One region of the Pseudomonas sp. LBUM1648 genome, then DNA from elsewhere that is predicted to be linked to it. Evidence: predicted binding sites of a transcription regulator. Region 1 holds the regulator's gene; each other region holds the start of a gene.
The links. The regulator FliA, encoded in region 1, starts transcription of late flagellar genes. The targets are predictions, from matches to a motif close to CTAAAGTTTNNNNNNNNNNNGCCGNTAA.
Positions count from the first base shown of each region.

Region 2: ACA043_RS28605 (methyl-accepting chemotaxis protein) is a predicted target of FliA. The motif match lies at 2,425-2,452, and genes of this name have one in related genera.
Region 3: motA (flagellar motor stator protein MotA) is a predicted target of FliA. The motif match lies at 4,098-4,125, and genes of this name have one in related genera.

Region 1 is NZ_CP166808.1:1,785,460-1,792,045, forward strand. Features, by position in the region: gene flhA (flagellar biosynthesis protein FlhA) at 1-922, shown strand, start outside; gene flhF (flagellar biosynthesis GTPase FlhF) at 934-2,274, shown strand; gene fleN (flagellar synthesis regulator FleN) at 2,391-3,221, shown strand; gene fliA (RNA polymerase sigma factor FliA) at 3,218-3,958, shown strand; gene ACA043_RS08190 (chemotaxis response regulator CheY) at 4,125-4,496, shown strand; gene ACA043_RS08195 (protein phosphatase CheZ) at 4,514-5,302, shown strand; gene ACA043_RS08200 (chemotaxis protein CheA) at 5,357-6,586, shown strand, end outside.
Region 2 is NZ_CP166808.1:6,278,519-6,285,104, forward strand. Features, by position in the region: gene ACA043_RS28600 (aldose 1-epimerase family protein) at 1-125, opposite strand, end outside; gene ACA043_RS28605 (methyl-accepting chemotaxis protein) at 345-2,321, opposite strand; gene ACA043_RS28610 (LysR substrate-binding domain-containing protein) at 2,503-3,423, opposite strand; gene ACA043_RS28615 (NorM family multidrug efflux MATE transporter) at 3,582-4,979, shown strand; gene ACA043_RS28620 (putative bifunctional diguanylate cyclase/phosphodiesterase) at 5,162-6,586, opposite strand, start outside.
Region 3 is NZ_CP166808.1:578,570-585,155, reverse strand. Features, by position in the region: gene rsgA (small ribosomal subunit biogenesis GTPase RsgA) at 1-817, shown strand, start outside; gene ACA043_RS02570 (sterol desaturase family protein) at 883-2,016, opposite strand; gene motB (flagellar motor protein MotB) at 2,107-3,174, opposite strand; gene motA (flagellar motor stator protein MotA) at 3,178-4,029, opposite strand; gene ACA043_RS02555 (HDOD domain-containing protein) at 4,196-5,734, shown strand; gene rhdA (thiosulfate sulfurtransferase) at 5,777-6,586, shown strand, end outside.

The DNA.
Region 1 (6,586 bases):
CTCGCAGGATCTGGGCTTCCTGATGCCCACTGTGCACATTCGTGACAACCTCGATCTGGCGCCGAGCGCCTATCGCCTGACCCTGATGGGCGTGATCCTTGCTGAAGCCGAGATCTACCCGGATCGCGAACTGGCGATCAACCCGGGCCAGGTCTACGGCACGCTCAACGGCATCAACGCCAAAGATCCGGCTTTCGGTCTGGAAGCGGTGTGGATCGAAATCAGCCAACGGGCGCAGGCGCAATCCCTCGGTTACACCGTGGTTGATGCGAGCACTGTGGTCGCGACCCACTTGAACCAGATTTTGTACAAGCATTCCAGTGAGCTGATCGGCCACGAGGAAGTGCAGCAACTCATGCAATTGCTGGCCAAAAGCTCGCCGAAACTGGCCGAAGAGCTGGTGCCGGGTGTGGTCTCGCTGTCGCAACTGCTCAAAGTGTTGCAGGCGCTGCTGGCCGAACACGTGCCGGTACGCGATATCCGCAGCATTGCCGAAGCTATCGCTAACAACGCCGCGAAGAGTCAAGATACCGCCGCGCTGGTGGCCGCCGTGCGGGTCGGCGTATCGCGTGCCATCGTCCAAAGCATTGTAGGCACTGAGTCCGAGCTGCCTGTGATCACATTGGAACCAAGGTTGGAACAAATATTGCTCAATAGTCTGCAGAAGGCAGGACAAGGCTCGGAAGAGGGCGTTCTGCTGGAGCCAAGCATGGCCGAGAAGCTGCAACGGTCGCTCATCGAAGCGGCGCAGCGTCAGGAAATGCAAGGTCAGCCGGTGATCCTGTTGGTAGCAGGCCCGATTCGCGCGATGCTTTCGCGCTTCGGTCGCCTCGCAGTTCCGGGGCTGCACGTGCTGGCCTACCAGGAAATCCCGGACAACAAGCAAGTGACGATCGTTGCGACAGTAGGGCCCAACGGCTGAGGTAGTGGTTTATGCAAGTTAAGCGTTTTTTCGCCGCCGATATGCGTCAGGCCATGAAGCTGGTTCGTGATGAGCTGGGCGCTGATGCCGCCATCATTGGCAACCGCCGCATTGCCGGCGGCGTCGAGCTGACGGCGGCGCTGGATTACAAACTGTCGGCGCTGGCGCCACGGGTTCCGAACATGGAACTTGAGGATGAATTGCGCAAGACCCAGTCGCGTATCGTCACTGCACAAGCCGAACTGAGCCTGCGTGGCGAAGCCGACGGCAATAGCAATCGCCAGATCTTTGCCGGGCTGCCGTTGACCGCTGGCCTGCCGCTGACTGCCGCCGAACCGTTGAGCGAGCCGACTTACGCTGCGCCAGCGCGTCCAGCCCCGGCACCTGCGCAATCGTCTGGCGGTGTTGATCCGCGTGCACTGGATTCGATGCGTTTTGAATTGAACAGCCTGCGCGAGCTGATGGAAGTCCAGCTCGGCACCCTGGCCTGGAATCAGCTGCAAGGCAGCCGCCCGGCGCAAGCCAACCTGTATCGCCGTCTGCAACGGATCGGTCTGTCCGGCCCGTTGTCGCGCGACTTGCTGGCGATGATCACTGATATCGAAGAACCTCGTCAGGCCTGGCGCATGTTGCTGGCGCACCTGGCGCGGATGATTGCCGTACCGGAAGTCGAGCCGCTGGAAGAGGGCGGTGTGATTGCGATGGTCGGCCCTGCCGGCATGGGCAAGACCACCACGCTGGCCAAGCTTGCTGCGCGCTATGTGCTCAAATACGGCGCGCAGAACGTCGCGCTGGTGAGCATGGACAGCTTCCGCATCGGCGCTCAGGAACAACTGAAGACCCTGGGCCGGATTCTCAACGTGCCGGTAACCCACGTCGATCCGGGCCAGTCGCTGGTCCAGGCGCTGGATCCGCTGCTGCGCAAACGCGTGGTGCTGATCGATACCGCCGGCCTGCAAGCCAGCGATCCGGCACTGCGCATGCAGCTCGAAAGCCTGGCCGGTCGTGGCATTCGTTCAAAAAATTATCTGGTCTTGGCAACCACCAGCCAGAAACAGGTTCTAACCGCCGCTTATCACAGTTACAAGCGTTGCGGGCTCGCCGGGTGCATCCTGACTAAACTGGATGAAACGGCCAGCCTTGGCGAAGTGTTGAGCCTGGCGATCAGTCATGAATTGCCGGTCGCGTACCTGACCGATGGCCCACGGATTCCGGATGATTTGCATCTGCCGCGCCGTCATCAACTGGTCAGCCGCGCCGTCAGCGTGCAAATGCAGGAAGAACCCAGCGAAGAAGCCATGGCTGACATGTTCGCTGATATCTATCACAGCCCGACCAAGCAGGTAGGCTGAGGTATTCATGAACAGTTTTTGTACCTACATCGATGGTCTGCCACGCATTGTTCCGGTTGTGAACGCGCAGCCAGTAATGTGGCCTCCGTCTATGCAAGACAAGGTAAAGAAATAACATGGGCAGCATGCATCCCGTACAGGTGATCGCGGTGACCGGCGGCAAAGGTGGCGTCGGCAAGACTAACGTGTCAGTGAACTTGTCTCTGGCGCTGGCAGAGCTTGGCCGTCGGGTCATGCTGCTGGACGCCGATCTGGGGCTGGCGAACGTCGACGTTCTGCTGGGCCTGACGCCCAAACGCACGCTGGCCGACGTGATCGAAGGCCGCTGCGAGCTGCGCGACGTTTTGTTGCAAGGCCCGGGCGGGATCCGCATCGTGCCCGCTGCGTCCGGCACCCAGAGCATGGTTCACCTCAGCCCGGCGCAACATGCCGGTCTGATTCAGGCCTTCAGTGACATCGGCGACAATCTCGACGTTTTGGTGATAGACACCGCTGCGGGTATTGGTGACTCGGTAGTCAGTTTTGTTCGCGCCGCGCAAGAAGTGTTGCTGGTGGTCTGCGACGAGCCGACCTCGATCACTGACGCTTACGCCCTGATCAAGTTGCTCAATCGCGATTACGGCATGAACCGCTTCCGCGTCCTGGCCAACATGGCCCAGAGCCCGCAAGAAGGTCGCAACCTGTTCGCCAAATTGACCAAGGTCACGGATCGTTTTCTTGACGTGGCCCTACAATACGTCGGCGCCGTGCCTTACGACGAAAGCGTGCGCAAGGCGGTGCAGAAGCAGCGTGCGGTCTATGAAGCCTTCCCGCGCTCCAAGTGCGCGCTGGCGTTCAAGGCGATCGCCCAGAAGGTCGACACCTGGCCGCTGCCTGCCAACCCGCGCGGCCACCTTGAGTTTTTCGTCGAACGCCTCGTGCAGCAAACGGCAGGGCCTGTGCTATGACCGCCAGCGGTATGAATTACTACAAGAAGTCGGCACGTGACGCGCAGTACGAATTGATCGAGCGTTACGCGCCACTGGTAAAACGCATTGCCTATCACCTGCTGGCGCGATTGCCGGCGAGTGTGCAGGTCGAGGATCTGATCCAGGCCGGGATGATCGGTCTGCTCGAAGTCTCGACCAAATATGACGCCAGCAAAGGCGCCAGTTTCGAAACGTACGCGGGCATTCGAATCCGCGGCGCGATGCTCGACGAAGTGCGCAAAGGGGACTGGGCGCCACGCTCGGTTCACCGCAACACCCGTATGGTCAGTGACGCGATTCGTGCAATTGAAGCTAAAACCGGCCGTGATGCTAAAGATCACGAGGTTGCGGCCGAACTCCAATTGAGTCTCGACGATTACTACGGGATTTTGAATGACACCCTGGGCAGCCGCTTGTTCAGTTTCGACGACCTGTTGCAGGACGGCGAACACGAAGGGCTGCACGAGGATGGCGCCAGTGCTCATCTTGAGCCGTCACGCGATCTGGAAGATGAACGCTTCCAGGCAGCGCTGGCGGACGCGATTGCCAATTTGCCGGAGCGTGAGCGACTGGTGTTGGCGCTGTACTACGACGAAGAGCTGAACCTCAAGGAGATCGGTGAAGTCCTTGGCGTCAGTGAATCGCGGGTCAGCCAGTTACACAGCCAGTGCGCGGCCCGTTTGCGGGGGCGTTTGGGGGAGTGGCGAGCGCGCTGAAGGCAGTGTGGGGACACTGCGAACGAGGCTGGTGCGGTGATAAACGGCACCGGTCTTGCTCTGTTGTGCTCCAGACAGTCTTCGAGTGCTGCGCCGATTGATTGAAGTGGCGCGTCCAGGTGCTGGGCGCGTTTAAGACTGCTTGGAGGTCGAATTGAACAAAGACATGAAAATCCTCATCGTTGATGACTTCTCAACGATGCGGCGGATCATCAAGAACCTGCTGCGGGATCTTGGGTTCACCAACACCGTAGAGGCCGACGATGGCGTCACCGCCATTCCGGTACTCAACAGCGGCAGCATCGACTTTCTGGTAACGGACTGGAACATGCCGGGCATGACCGGTATCGATCTGCTGCGTCACGTGCGTGCCGATGAAAAACTCAAGCACCTGCCAGTGCTGATGGTGACCGCTGAAGCCAAGCGCGAGCAAATCATCGAGGCCGCTCAGGCCGGTGTGAACGGCTACGTGGTCAAACCTTTCACGGCTCAGGCGTTGAAAGACAAAATCGAGAAGATTTTCGAACGCATCGGCTGATGACGCGCGGGGGAGCTATGGAGCATAACGAATCTTCACAGGGCGATTTCGAATCGACCCTGAAAAAACACGCGGTCGAACTGGTCGAGAGCCTTGAAAAAGGCAGGTTCGGCGACGCTGTGCAACTGATCCATGAGCTCAATCAGACCCGTGACCGCGGCCTGTATCAGGAAGTGGGCAAGCTCACACGCGAACTGCACAGTGCGATCGTCAACTTCCAGATCGATCCGCACATGCCGCAGGCCGAGGAAGTGTCGCAAATCACCGACGCCACCGAACGCCTGGGCTATGTGGTCAAGCTGACAGAAGCCGCGGCCAACCGCACCATGGATCTGGTGGAAAGCGCCACGCCGGTGGTCAATGGTCTGGCTGAAGAAGCCCAGGCCTTGAGCACCGATTGGGGTCGTTTCATGCGTCGTGAAGTCGGGGCTGAAGAGTTCCGCGAACTGGCGCGCCGGGTCGACGGTTTTCTGTCGCGCAGCAGCACGGACAACCGTGCGGTGTCGAGCAATCTGAACGACATCCTGCTGGCTCAGGATTATCAGGACCTTACCGGTCAAGTGATCAAGCGTGTGACCCAACTGGTCACCGAAGTCGAAAGCAATTTGCTCAAACTCGTCCTCATGGCCAGTCAGGTGGACCGCTTTGCGGGCATCGAACATGACCGTGCGGCGATGCTTGCAGAAAAAGATCCACAAAAACATCTCTCGCAGGGTGAAGGTCCGCAGATTCATGCCGATAAACGAGAAGACGTTGTGTCCGGTCAGGACGATGTGGACGATTTGTTATCCAGCCTTGGATTCTAGAGTTTTTGAATTTTAGGTTTTTTGGGTTTTTAGACCTGTAGGAGCACCCCATTAATGAGCTTCGGCGCCGATGAAGAGATCCTTCAGGATTTCCTGGTTGAGGCCGGCGAGATTCTTGAGCAACTGTCCGAACAACTGGTCGAGCTGGAAAGCCGTCCGGATGACGCAGATCTGCTCAACGCAATTTTTCGCGGTTTTCACACTGTAAAAGGGGGCGCCGGCTTCCTTCAGCTCAACGAGCTGGTGGAGTGCTGTCACATCGCCGAAAACGTGTTCGACATCCTGCGCAAGGGTGAGCGTCGCGTTGATGCAGAACTGATGGACGTTGTCCTCGAAGCACTGGACGCAGTGAACAGCATGTTCAGCGAAGTCCGTGAACGTGCCCCGATCACCGCTGCGACTCCGCAACTGCTGGCTGCACTGGCACGTCTGGCCGAGCCGCAAACGGCGGATGAAGCCCCGGCTTCGCCAGTGGCCGAGATGATCGAGGAACTGGTCGTCGAGGGCGATTCTGGCGACATCACCGATAACGAATTTGAACAGCTGCTGGACTCGCTGAACGCCGTCAAGGCCGAAGCCGAGGCCCCGGCCGCTGCTGCACCTGCGCAAACTGCCGATGCGGCAGCCAGCGATGAAATCACCGATGCCGAGTTCGAGTCGTTGCTCGATCAACTGCACGGCAAAGGTCAGTTTGCAGCCGACGCGGTCACGCCAGCAGCGGCCAAACCTGCGGCACCTGCGGCGGGCGACAGTTCGGACATCACCGACGACGAATTCGAAGCACTGCTCGATCAGTTGCACGGCAAAGGCAACTTCGCTGTTGAAGCGCTGGAGTCGGCAATTGCTTCGGCACCTGCTGCGCCTGCCGCTCCGGTGGCTGCCGCTGCCGGCAGTGATCTGATCAGCGATCACGAGTTCGAATCGCTGCTCGACGAATTGCACGGCAAAGGCAAGTTCACTGAAGTTGGCGCCGCTGCTGCAGGCTCCGCTTCGACAGTCGCCACGCCTGCCGCGAAGGCACCGGTCGCTGCTGCACCGAAACCTGCCGCCAAGCCTGAGCCAAAAGCTGAAGCGCCAAAACCGGCTGCCGCTGCTGCACCGGCTCCGGCCCGTGCTCCGGCTGCACCGCCACCGGAAAAACCGGCGAGCGAAGCCGAGACCACCGTGCGGGTCGACACTGCACGTCTCGACGAAATCATGAACATGGTCGGCGAGTTGGTGCTGGTGCGTAACCGTCTGGTGCGCCTGGGTCTCAACAGCGGCGACGAAGCCATGCAAAAGGCC
Region 2 (6,586 bases), 2.0 Mb from region 1:
TGCTCACTGGTGATGGTCCAGTTTTGCGCGGGCTTATTGGCATCGAGAAGGACGTAATCCCAAGCCATGGCATGGGAGGCAGCGGACAGTGCGCCGAGTGCGGCGACGAGTTTGAGCGGGGACATGGCAGCAGCCTTTATTGGAGTTGTGCCATTTTTATAGCGCTGCGGAAACGTTTCAGCAAGTGTATTAGATCGACAGATCGCATGTTCTGCCGAAGATCTTCAGTGATGCAATCGCGAGCAGGCTCGCTCCCACAGGGGATCCGGGTCTTCACAAAATCTGTGATTCGCACCGGACACTGTAGGAGCGAGCCTGCTCGCGATAGCTATTTCAGGCGCACATCAACGGAAGCGATCAACCTCGGAACGCAAGTCCGCCGCCAGTTTCTCAAGCTCCTTGGCGGTCACGGCCAGGTTGGAAACCACTTCACGCTGCTCGCTGTTGGCCAACGCAATACTTTGCAGGTTGCTGCTGAGCAACGTCGCGGTGCTGCTCTGCTCCTGCGTCGCCGTGGTGATCGCTGCAAACTGCTGCCCCGCCGAACGGCTCTGCTCGTCAATCCGCGCCAGCGCAGATGCCACGTTGGCGTTGCGCGACAGACCTTCCTGCATCAGCACATTGCCCTGCTCCATGGTGCTGATCGCGTTGCCGGTTTCCTGCTGAATGCTCTGGATCATGCCGGAGATTTCATCGGTCGCCTGACGAGTGCGCGACGCGAGGTTACGCACCTCATCCGCCACCACCGCAAAGCCGCGACCTTGCTCGCCCGCACGCGCCGCTTCGATGGCTGCGTTGAGCGCCAGCAGGTTGGTCTGCTCGGCAATCGAGGTAATTACGCTGACGATGCCACCGATTTCCTGGGAACGCTGACCAAGAGTGTTGATCACGGTGGCGGTGGTGTTCAGCGCGCCGGCGATTTGCTCCAGAGAGGACGAAGCCTCTTCCATCGAGCTGCGACCAATCTGCGTTTGCTGCGCGTTTTCCTGAGCCAATCGCTGGGTGGCGCCCATGTTGTCGGCGATGTCCAGCGAGGTGGCGCTGAATTCTTCTACCGCGCCGGCCATGCTGGTGATCTCGCCGGATTGCTGCTCCATACCTTCGTAAGCTCCGCCGGACAAACCGGAGAGCGCCTGCGCGCGGCGGTTGACCTCTTCCGAGGAGCGGCGGATGTGCTCGACCATGGTCGACAACGCCTGGCTCATCTGGTTGAACGCGCGGGACAGTTGACCGATTTCGTCGTTGCTCGACACGTTCAGACGCACGCTCAGATCCCCGGCGCCCAAGGCTTCGGCCTGACGCACCAGATCACTCAACGGTGCCAATTTGCTTCGCAGCAACCACACCACCGAACCGACCGCCAACAGCATCGCCAGCAAACTGCCGATGGCCAGTTGCGTACCCACGCTCCAGGTCACCGCACGGATTTCGGCTTTCGGCATGCTCGCCACGACCGCCCACGGCCCACCGTCGAACGGCACCGAAACGCTGTAGAAATCTTCAGCCTTGTCGCTCCAGAACTGGCCTTTGCCCGGGGTTTTGGCCAGGCCGCCAATCACCGTAACCGCCTGATCCAATGCTTGTACGCCCGCCGGGGCAACCAGCCATTTGTTTTGCTCATCCAGCAGCGCCAACGAGCCGGTCTGGCCGATACGGAAGCGCTTGAGGTTGTCGAACTGGGCGTTCTGCGCGTCGGTGTAGTCGAAGCCGACAAACAGCACCGCGATCACCTTGCCGCTGCTATCACGCACCGGGGTGTATTGAGTCATGTAGGAACGATCAAACAACAGGGCGCGACCGACATAACCCTGGCCCGCCATCAATTTCGCATAGGCCGGGTGAGCGTGATCAAGCAAGGTGCCGATGGCGCGAGTACCGTCCTGTTTGGTCAGGGAGGTGCTGACACGGACAAAGTCTTCGCCACTGCGCACGAACAGCGTGGCGACACCAGCAGTCATCTGCTTGAACTCGTCGACTTCCTTGAAGTTGTTGTTCAGCACTTCGCTGCCCAGGTGCAGGCCCGGTGTCTGGGTGCCTGCCACGCTCACGGGCTCACTCGGGTGAATGCTCAAACCTGCGCTGAAGCGCTTCTCGAACAGCCCGCTCAGGCGCTGGGTGCTTTCACGCAGCGTACCGTGGAAGGTGCTCAGTTGGTCGGCGAGCAGACGCGCCTCACTGGCCAAGTGCTCTTCACGGGTGGCGAGGTTGGCTGTATCCAGCGAACGCAGGGCGAACACCGTACTGCCGCTGATGACAATCGCCAGTATCACGGCGAGCGCGAGACCAAGCTGTGAGGCGATCCGAGCGCGAGGTTGAGACATGGACAGCTCCTGGCCGAACTTGTCGATCCTCCTTGATCGCAGCTCGGATAATTTTCTAATGGGGGTGAATCCTGGATACCGGCACGACGGTTCCACATGCACGTATTCGGCGGCAAAACCGAATACTTGAGCGAACAGCAGGGTTATGGCACAAGGCCGGCATTGTGACGGCTCGATCGTTTCAGCTCAAGCGCGTGACGGCCGGCAGCGCCATGGCGCGGACTTCGCCTTGCAGGAAGTCACTGAGGCGGCGCAAACGTTCACCTCCCGGCCGGGTTTTTGGCCACACCAGATAATAATTCAGTCCACTGGCGACGGCGGTTGGCCACGGCAGACTCAAACGTCCCTGCGCGACATCCTCGGCGACCATCAACAGATCGCCCATCGACACGCCGTAACCGCGCGCCGCTGCAATCATCCCCAACTCCAGCGTATCGAACACCTGGCCGCCCTTGAGCGACACCTGATCAGAAAGCCCCATATGCTCCAGCCAACTGCGCCAATCACGGCGATCCGGAGTGGGATGGAGCAATTCGGCGAACGCCAGACGCGCCACGTCCCATGGCTGGTCATTCAGCAGGTTGGGCGCGCCCACCGGGATCAGCTCTTCGGGAAACAGCAGGCTGGCCTCCCAGTCCGGCGGAAAATGGCCGTCGCTCAGCAGCACGGCGCAATCGAAGGGCTCATCGTTGAAATCTACCGAGTCCACGTCCATCCAGGCACTGGTCAATTGCACTTCGTTACCCGGCTGCAAATGACGAAAGCGACTGAGGCGCGCCAGCAGCCAGCGCATGGTCAGAGTCGACGGGGCTTTCATGCGCAGGATGTCGTCCTCTGCGCGCAAGGTGTTGCAGGCGCGCTCAAGGGCAGTGAAGCCTTCACGGATGCCCGGCAGCAGCATGCGCGCCGACTCGGTCAGTTGCAGATTGCGCCCGCTGCGGTGAAACAAGCGGCAGGCGAAGTGTTCCTCTAGCGTACGAATGTGCCGGCTCACCGCGCTCTGGGTGATCGACAGCTCCTCGGCCGCGCGAGTGAACGAGCTGTGCCGCGCCGCCGCTTCAAATGCGCGCAGGGCATACAAAGGAGGAAGACGACGAGACATTCGGAAAGCTCCTATAGCGGGATGCGGCCAACTTATCAGAATCTGTTCAGGATGAGTTTTAATCATGCAACCCATCCTTTTTATCCCTTTGTGCATTCCCTGCCAAGCGCCGAGAATCGACGCTCTCCTGTTCCCTCTATTGATGAGTGGTGAAGACCATGCAGCATCCTGTGCGTACCGAACTCTGGGCCATCCTGCGGCTGTCGGGGCCGTTGATTGCTTCACAGTTGGCGCACATGTTGATGGTGCTGACCGACACCGTGATGATGGCGCGCATCAGTCCCGAAGCGCTGGCCGGCGGCGGCTTGGGCGCGGCAACTTATTCGTTCGTGTCGATTTTCTGCATCGGCGTGATTGCCGCGGTCGGCACCCTGGTGGCGATCCGTAAGGGCGCCGGCGACATCATTGGCGCCGCCCGCCTGACCCAAGCGGGATTGTGGCTGGCATGGCTGATGGCGCTGGGCGCAGGCTTGCTGCTGTGGAACCTGAAACCGGTGTTGCTGCTGTTCGGCCAGACCGAAACCAACGTCATCGCTGCCGGGCAATTTCTGATCGCCCTGCCCTTCGCCCTGCCCGGCTATCTGAGCTTCATGGCACTGCGCGGTTTCACCAGTGCGATTGGCCGGGCGACGCCAGTGATGGTGATCAGCCTTGCTGGCACGGTGGCCAACTTCTTGCTCAATTACGCGCTGATTACCGGCATGTTCGGCCTGCCGAAACTGGGTTTGATGGGCATCGGGCTGGTGACGGCGATCGTCGCCAACTGCATGGCGCTCGCGTTGGCCTGGCACATTCGCCGGCATCCCGCATATGACGCGTATCCGTTGCGCGCCGGCCTGTCGCGGCCGAACCGGCAATACCTCAAGGAACTCTGGCGGCTCGGTCTGCCGATTGGTGGCACTTACGCGGTGGAAGTCGGGTTGTTCGCCTTCGCGGCGTTGTGCATGGGCACCATGGGCAGCACGCAAATGGGCGCGCACCAGATTGCCCTGCAGATCGTTTCGGTGGCATTCATGGTGCCGGCGGGGATGTCGTACGCGATCACCATGCGTGTCGGCCAGCATTACGGCGCCGGTCAGTTGCTGGATGCACGCATGTCCGGTCGGGTCGGTATCGCGTTCGGCGCGGTGGTGATGCTGGGTTTTGCGATGGTGTTCTGGCTGCTGCCGAATCAATTGGTCGGATTGTTTCTCGATCACAACGATCCGGCGTTTGCCGAAGTGATCCGCCTCGCGGTCAGTCTGTTGGCAGTGGCGGCGTGGTTCGAGTTGTTCGACGGGACACAGACGATTGCCATGGGCTGCATCCGTGGGCTCAAGGATGCCAAAACCACGTTTCTGGTCGGGCTTGGGTGCTATTGGCTGATCGGCGCGCCGGCGGCGTGGTGGATGGCGTTCCACCTGAACTGGGGACCGACGGGGGTCTGGTGGGGCTTGGCGTTGGGGCTGGCGTTTGCGGCGGTGAGCCTGACGCTGGCGTTTGAATGGAAGATGAAGCGGATGATTCGGCGTGAGCCTGCGTCATCCAATCAATACACAGTCGCCCAGACCGACTGAGATCCCTTGTAGGAGAGAGCCTTTGTGGCGAGGGGATTTATCCCCGATGGGTGGCGAAGCCGCCCCAAAACCGGTAGCTGGGGTCTATCAGATGTATCCAGTGCTATGGTCTTGCGACTGCTTCGCAGCCGATCGGGGATAAATCCCCTCGCCACAATGTTGTTCCAAATTGAGTTATGGAGTTAGCTCACGACTTCCAGGGCTGGATGCTGACTCGAACCAAACGTCAGGTACTCCACCAGCTCCGCCAACGGCAGCGGCTTGCTGATCAGGTACCCTTGAACCTGATCGCACCCGAACCCGCGCAGCAGATCCAGTTGCTCCGGGGTTTCGACCCCTTCGGCGACCACTTCAAGATGCAGGTTGTGCGCGAGGTTGATCATCGCGTGCACCAGTTTGCGGTTCTCTTCGCGCTGCTCCATGCCGCCAACGAAACTCTTGTCGATCTTCAGCAAAGTGATCGGCAAGCTATTCAAGTGCACGAACGACGAAAACCCGGTGCCGAAGTCATCCAGCGAAAAACGCACGCCGAGGCGGCCGAGGGCGTCCATGGTCTGTTTGACCAGATCACTGCGGCGCATGACAGCGGTTTCGGTCAGTTCGAATTCCAGCCACTGCGCCTCGACGCCACGCTCGGCAATCAACCGGCTGAGCGTCGGCAGCAACTGGCTGTCCTGAAACTGGCGGAACGACAGGTTGATCGCCATGTGCAACGCCGGCAGCCCGCGCTCACGCAAAGCCTGCATATCGCGCAGGGCCCGGGAAATCACCCAATAACCCAGCGGCACGATCAAACCGCTCTGCTCGGCCAGCGGCACGAATTCGCTCGGTGGCAGCAGACCGCGTTCGCCGTGACGCCAGCGCACCAAGGCTTCGAGGCCGACGATCTGGCCGTCCTCAAGATTCAGACGTGGCTGGTAATGCAGCTCCAGCTCATCGCGACGCAAGGCCCGGCGCAGCTCGCTTTCGAGGTCGGCCATGCTCCGCGCGTTGCGGTTGATGCGTTCGTTGAAGATATGAAAGGTGCAGCCCTGGGTGCTTTTGGCCTGCTGCATGGCGATGTGCGCGTGCCACATCAGTGGGTCGGCGCCACCCTGTGCGCGGGCATGGGCGATGCCGAGGCTGGAGCCGATCAGCAGGCTTTCGCCATCGACCCAGTAAGGTTCGGCCAAGGCTTCGGTAATGCGTTCGGCCATCCACTCGGCGCGTTGCGGCGCGCGGCGGGTGTCGATCAGCAGGGCGAATTCATCGCTGCCCAGCCGCGCCAGTTGATCGCCGGCCTCGAGCTGACTCTTCAGCCGTGCGACGACTTGCAGAATCAAGCGGTCGCCGGCCTGATGACCGAGGGCGTCGTTGGCGTGGCGGAAGTTATCGAGATCAAGATGCCCGAGCGCAAGGCCCCGGCCGTCGTTTTCCGCGAGGCGCGCCGCCAGCAAGGTCTGAAAACCCTGGCGGTTGGCGATGCCGGTCAGCGGGTCTTGTTCGGCGAGGCGTTGCAGGGTGTTTTCCAGCACGCCGCGTTCGCGCACATGGCGCAGGCAACGGCGGAGCATGTCGGCGTCGAGGGCGTCGAACACCAGCCAGTCGCTGACGCCAACGGGCGCGGT
Region 3 (6,586 bases), 1.2 Mb from region 1:
TTGCCACTTGCGCGCCAACCTGCCAGCGCTGGTGACCGGCGACCAGGTAGTCTGGCGTGCCGGCAACCAGGGTATCGGTGTGATCGTCGCGCAATTGCCGCGCACCACCGAACTGTGCCGCCCGGACAGTCGTGGTCAGCTCAAGCCAGTGGCCGCCAACGTCGACATGATCGTCATCGTCTTCGCCCCGCTGCCAGAGCCGCACGCCAACCTGATCGACCGCTACCTCGTAGCCGCCGAACACGCAGGCATCCGTCCGCTGTTGCTGCTGAACAAATTCGATCTGATCGACGAGCAGAACGCCCCGGCACTCAACGCCCTGCTGGCCGTTTACCGCACGCTGGGTTATCCGGTGCTGGAAGTCTCGGCGCACCACGGCAATGGCATGGAACAGCTGCAACAGCAGCTCGACGGACGCATCAGCGTGTTCGTTGGCCAGTCCGGTGTCGGCAAGTCGTCGCTGGTCAACAGCCTGCTGCCTGAGGTGGAAACCCGCGTCGGGCCGTTGTCCGAACTGTCCGGTCAGGGCACGCACACCACGACCACCGCACGGCTGTTCCACTTCCCGGGCGGCGGCGAACTGATCGACTCCCCGGGCATCCGCGAATTCGGCCTCGGCCACGTCAGCCGCGCCGACGTCGAAGCCGGTTTCATCGAGTTCAATGACCTGCTCGGCACCTGCCGCTTCCGCGACTGCAAGCATGATCGCGAACCGGGTTGCGCACTGCTCAAGGCCCTTGAAGATGGCCGCGTGCAGCAGCAACGAATGAACAGCTACCGCTCGATCATCGCCAGCTTGCCGGAAAACGGTTACTGACCACCCGGCAAACCAAAGACGAAAAAAAGCCCCGACGATTCGGGGCTTTTCATATCCGCCAGGCCTTACTTCGGCTCAGGCTTCTTAAACGCATAAAGATGCTGCTGCACAATCCCGCCCGGCAATTCCTTGCCAAACACGCCATAACGCACCGGCCACTCTTTCGGCGGCAGCTTGAAGGTGCCGAACAGCATGTCCACCAACGGCGTGTGAATCGCGTAGTTCTTGTAGATATAGTCCTTGTGCCGCGCGTGGTGCCAGTGGTGGTAACGCGGCAGGACGATCAGGTAATTCAGCCAGCCGCCATTGATTCGCACGTTGGCGTGAGCCAGTACGGCCTGGACACCGACCAGAATCACGTAGGCATTCAACGCCTGCGGCGCGAAGCCCAGCAGCATCAGCGGTACCAGTACGCCGGTGCGGGTCAGCAGGATTTCGATGAAGTGCACGCGCGAACCGGCGAGCCAGTCCATGTGTGTGCTGGAGTGATGCACGGCGTGAAGGCGCCAGAGAAAAGGCACCACGTGGTACAGCCGATGCAGCCAATACTGACCGAGATCCGCCACCAGCACCGCGAGCAGGAACTGCACCACCAGCGGCAGGCTTTGCACGCTGGCCTGAAAGCCCGGCGACACTGCCCAACCGGCGATGTAACTCGACGAGGCGGTGATGAAGATCAGGATGAACTGCACCAGCATGTGGCTGACGAAAAAGTAGGTCAGGTCGGTGCGCCAGTGAGGCCGCAGGATGTTTTGCTCGGGGTCTTTGGAATAGAGCTTTTCCAGCGGAATAAACACGATGGCCGACACCAGCAGCGCCAGGACAAACCAGTCCAACCCCAGCGAGTATGGGGTCTGCCCGATTTCGCTGACTTGCACATTGGTGCCACCGAGAAATACCGCCAGGCCTGAAGCGACCAGCCCGGTGATCCCCAGACGTTTGCGTTTGTTGAGCAGGATATTCAGGGTGCCGAGGCTGAACGACAGCACCAGCCCGAGCAACAGTGTGGTGCGGGCGAATTGCTCGTCGTAGACCTTGCGCAGTTCAGCGGTGGTCAGCCATTCAGGGAACAGGAAGCAGAACACCGCCAGCAGGCTCAACAGCCCGAGCGTGGCCGAGATATAGCCACTGACCCGCCCTTCACCAAACTTGAAAGGTGCGTTGCCGTGCCGCTGAAAATAGGCTTTGAGTCTTTCCATAACTGATCTTCCGTGATTGCGAAAACTGCGACTGGTCAATGCGACGCAGGCAGATACAAAAAAGCCACGGTAACCGTGGCTTTTTGTAGGTCACTGCTTCGGCGCGGTGGCCGGTGCAGTGGCCGGTGGCGCTGGCGGCGCACTTCCCGGCTGGGCCGGTTTGGGTGCCGCGTCGTCGAACAGGTTCAGGCGCTCGCGCAACTCGTGCGCAGGCACCGGTTGCTGATCTGCCGGCAGCGCGTTCGGATCGACCGGTGTTGCCGGAGCAGCACCGCTCGGTCCTTGCTCAGCCGGTTTCGCCGGATCGGCGCCCTGCGCGCCTTCGATGGCTGCCTGGGCCTTCTTGGTCAGCACCACGATGTCGATGCGACGGTTGACCGGGTTGAACGGGTTTTCCCGGTCGAACAGTGCCGACGAGGCGTAACCCACAACCCGCGCCACTTGCGCATCCGGATAGCTACCGGCAATCAATGCACGGCGGGCGGCGTTGGCACGGTTGGCCGAAAGCTCCCAGTTGCCGTAATCGCCGCTGCCGATATAAGGCTTGGCATCGGTGTGACCGCTGATGCTGATCTTGTTCGGCACCGCTTTGATGGTGTCGGCCATGGCCAGCAGGATGTCTTCGAAGTACGGCTTCAAACGTGCAGAACCCGAGTCGAACATCGGCCGGTTCTCAGCGTCCATGATCTGGATGCGCAAGCCGTTCGGCGTAATCTCGAAGAGGATCTGGTCCTTGAACTTCTGCAGTTGCGGGTTCTCGTCGACCTTGTTCTGCAATTCTTGCAGGAGCAGTTCCAGGCGTTCCTTCTCGACCATCTCGGCCATGCCTTCGACTTGCTCGGCATCGACCGTGACTTTGTCCGGTTGCGGCTGGGATTTCACTTCAGGGTTAAGAGTGTTTTCCGGCGCCAGGGTAGGCGTACCGCCCAGATCGATGATGTACGGCGTGCCGCTTTCGGAGAAGCCGACCGGGTCTTTGAAATAGCCGGCGATGGCGATCTTCTGCTCAGGCGTTGCGGTGGACAGCAGCCACAACACCAGGAAGAACGCCATCATCGCCGTGGCGAAGTCGGCGAAGGCGATTTTCCACGCCCCGCCGTGATGCCCGCCGGCTATGCGCTTGACGCGCTTGATGATAATCGGCTGATTATTTTCCATGACTTAGCGACCGCGAACGGCTTGTTCCAGCTCGGCAAAGCTTGGACGGTGGGCCGGGTACAGAACCTTGCGACCAAACTCCACCGCCAGCGATGGCGGCATGCCGGAAGCCGAAGCCACCAGCGAGGCTTTGATGGCTTCGTAGACGTTCAGCTCTTCTTTGGCATCGTGGGCCAAAGAGGTTGCCAGCGGACCGAAGAAACCATAGGCCGCGAGAATACCGAAGAAGGTACCCACCAGTGCCGCACCTACGTGCAGACCGATGGACTTCTGATCGCCTTCACCCAAGGACGCCATGGTCACCACGATACCCAGTACTGCCGCGACGATACCGAAACCCGGCATGGCGTCGGCAATACCGTTCACCGCGTGGGATGGGTGCTCAAGGTCTTCTTTAAGGCTGTACAGCTCCATGTCGAACAGGCCTTCCAGCTCGTGCGGAGCCATGTTGCCGGAGGACATGATGCGCAGGTAATCACAGATGAACGCGGTCATGCGCTCGTCTTTAAGTACCGCCGGGTACTTGGCGAAGATCGGGCTCGCGGCGGCGTCTTCGATGTCGCCTTCGATGGCCATCATGCCTTCGCGGCGGCTCTTGTTGAGGATCTCGTAGATCAGGCCGAGCACTTCCAGATAAAAAGTGTGGCTGAAACGCGAACCGAACATGCTCAGGGATTTCTTGAGCACGTGCATCGTCATGTAGCCGGGGTTGGCCTGGAGGAATGCACCCAGCGCCGCACCACCGATGATCAACACCTCGAAGGGCTGGACCAGGGCGGCAATCTTGCCGTGGGAGAGCACGTATCCGCCGAGCACGCTCGCGAATACGACGATGATGCCGATAATTTTAGCCATAGGTAGAAAGTACTTATTTAAGTCGGGTTCAAGGTCATATTCGGAAGTTAAAAAATCTCTTCTTCTACTTATCGGCAAAACTGCGCCAGACTATAGCCAGTTCAGGCGAAAAGCCAATTTAGCCCATGCCGGGCGCGTCTACAGTCAGTGAAGATCTCGTCCAGACATGGCTAATGAAACGAACGTCCCACACGCAAAACCGACCACCCTCGACGGCTGGGTCAAGCTGCTCGATAGCGTGCGCCTGCCCGTGCCGCAAGAGTCTCACGACAAGGTTTGCCGGGCGATCCGTGACAATCGCAGCTCGCTGCGAGACATCGCCGACCTGATGCAGGACAGCCCCGCCCTGGCCTTGAGCATCATCCGTGAGGCAAATCGTCACACCCACGGCACCATGGCCACACCGGCCGAAAATCTTGAAGTTGCGATCAACCGTCTGGGTCTGGCCCGCACCGAAGAACTGCTGGCGCGCCTGCCTGCTCAACCGCAGATGCAAATCCCCAAGGCCTTGCGCCAACTGCAAATGATCAGCCAGCACGCCACGCAACAGGCCAACGGTTTTTTTGCCAGTCGCCTGGCGCGGCTGTGGCAGGACATTCATTGGGGCAGCCTGCTGTTTCTGTCGCCGCTGTGGCCGCTGGCACTGACCTATCCACAATTGCTTGAAGAGTGGGAACTGCGGGTTATCCACAAGGGCGAATCGGCGCGCACCGTCGAGCAGCAATTGTTTGGCGTGCGCCTGCTTAAAATCGCCGAGGCGCTGGTGCAAGCCTGGCACCTGCCGATCTGGGTGCAGCAGGGCTATAAGTTGCTGCTCAGCGAGCAACGCGAATTGGTCAAAGTGTTGCGCATTGCCCGTGACAGCGAACATCCGTTGCGTCAGCAAAATCGTCTCGATGACGACCCAACACTGCGGCGCTGGCTCAATCAACCCGCCAATACCGTACTGCTGGCCAACGGTCTGGCGCTGTCGGCGCAACAGGCATGGGACAGTCCGCACAGTGAGCGCTGGCAGTATCTGACCAGCCTTTATCTACAGATTTCGATGGACGAGGTGCAACAACAGTTGCACCAGCAAGCCGCCAACAGTGCGCGCCAGCATGCGATGCGTGACTTGTGGCACCCGGCGGTTTCGCTGCTGTGGCCGTGGGGCACCCTTCGCCTGCCGGCCGGGATGTTGCCTGCTGCCGCACCGAATGCCGAAGATCTGACTCAATGGCGCCGGCAGTGCGCCGAATTGCTGGCCGAGCCGAGCCGTTTCACCAATGCCATGAGCCTGACCGTCGCCGCCCGCGACGCGCTGGTCGCCAGTGGCATGCGCCGGGTGATGATTCTGATGGCCGATCGCACGCAATCCAATCTGCGTGTGAATCAAATTTTCGGCCTGCCCAAAGAAGCCTCTGCGCTGAACTTTGTTGTCAGCCAGAGCAAAGTTCTGCAACGGCTGCTCGCACAACAAGCTCAGGTGCGGATCAACCCGGAGAACAACACGCAATTCTCCGCGCTGCTGCCGCCGAGCCTGCGCACGCTGTTCCGTGGCGAGCATCTGTTCCTGCGATCACTGGTCAACAATGGCCGGGTGATCATGATCGTTGTGGCTGATCAGGGCGGCGGGCCATTCGCCGACATCACCGTGCAAGCCTTCGGTAAAACCGCGCAGTGCATCGAAAAAGCCCTGCACAGCTTTAGCAGCCGTGGCCGATGAGGCTGCGCTACAATCCCCCCCTTTGTGCTCTGGAGACTTCACATGTCTGACTTCTCTGGCTTGCCGCTCGTTATCGAACCGAGCGACCTGCTCCCTCGGCTCGAGTCCAGCGAACTGATTCTGGTGGACCTGACCAGCCCCGCCCGCTATGCCGAAGGTCATCTTCCCGGCGCGCGGTATGTCGACCCCAAACGCACCCAGCTCGGCCAACCGCCGGCACCGGGACTGCTGCCGGCGAAGGCCGATCTGGAAGCGTTGTTCGGTGAACTCGGCCATCGCAAAGACGCGGTCTACGTGGTTTACGACGACGAGGGCGGCGGCTGGGCCGGGCGGTTCATCTGGTTGCTCGACGTGATCGGTCACGACAAATATCACTACGTCGATGGCGGTCTTCCGGCGTGGCTGGCGGATGGCATGCCGATGTCGATCCAGGTGCCACGGGCTGTTGGTGGCCCGGTATCGCTGACCCTGCAAGATGAACCGACCGCTACGCGCGAATACTTGCAAAGCCGTCTCGGCGCCGCGGATCTGGCGATCTGGGATGCGCGCGGGCCGCTGGAATATTCCGGCGAGAAAGTGCTGGCGGCCAAGGGCGGCCATATTCCCGGCGCGGTCAATTTCGAATGGACCGCGGGCATGGACAAGGCGCGTAACCTGCGCATCCGCACGGACATGCCACAGATCCTCGAAGACCTGGGGATCACCAAGGACAAAGAAATCATTACCCACTGCCAGACCCATCACCGGTCGGGCTTCACTTATCTGGTGGCCAAATCCCTCGGTTATCCGCGGGTCAAGGGCTACGCCGGTTCCTGGGGCGAATGGGGCAACCACCCTGACACGCCCGTCGAG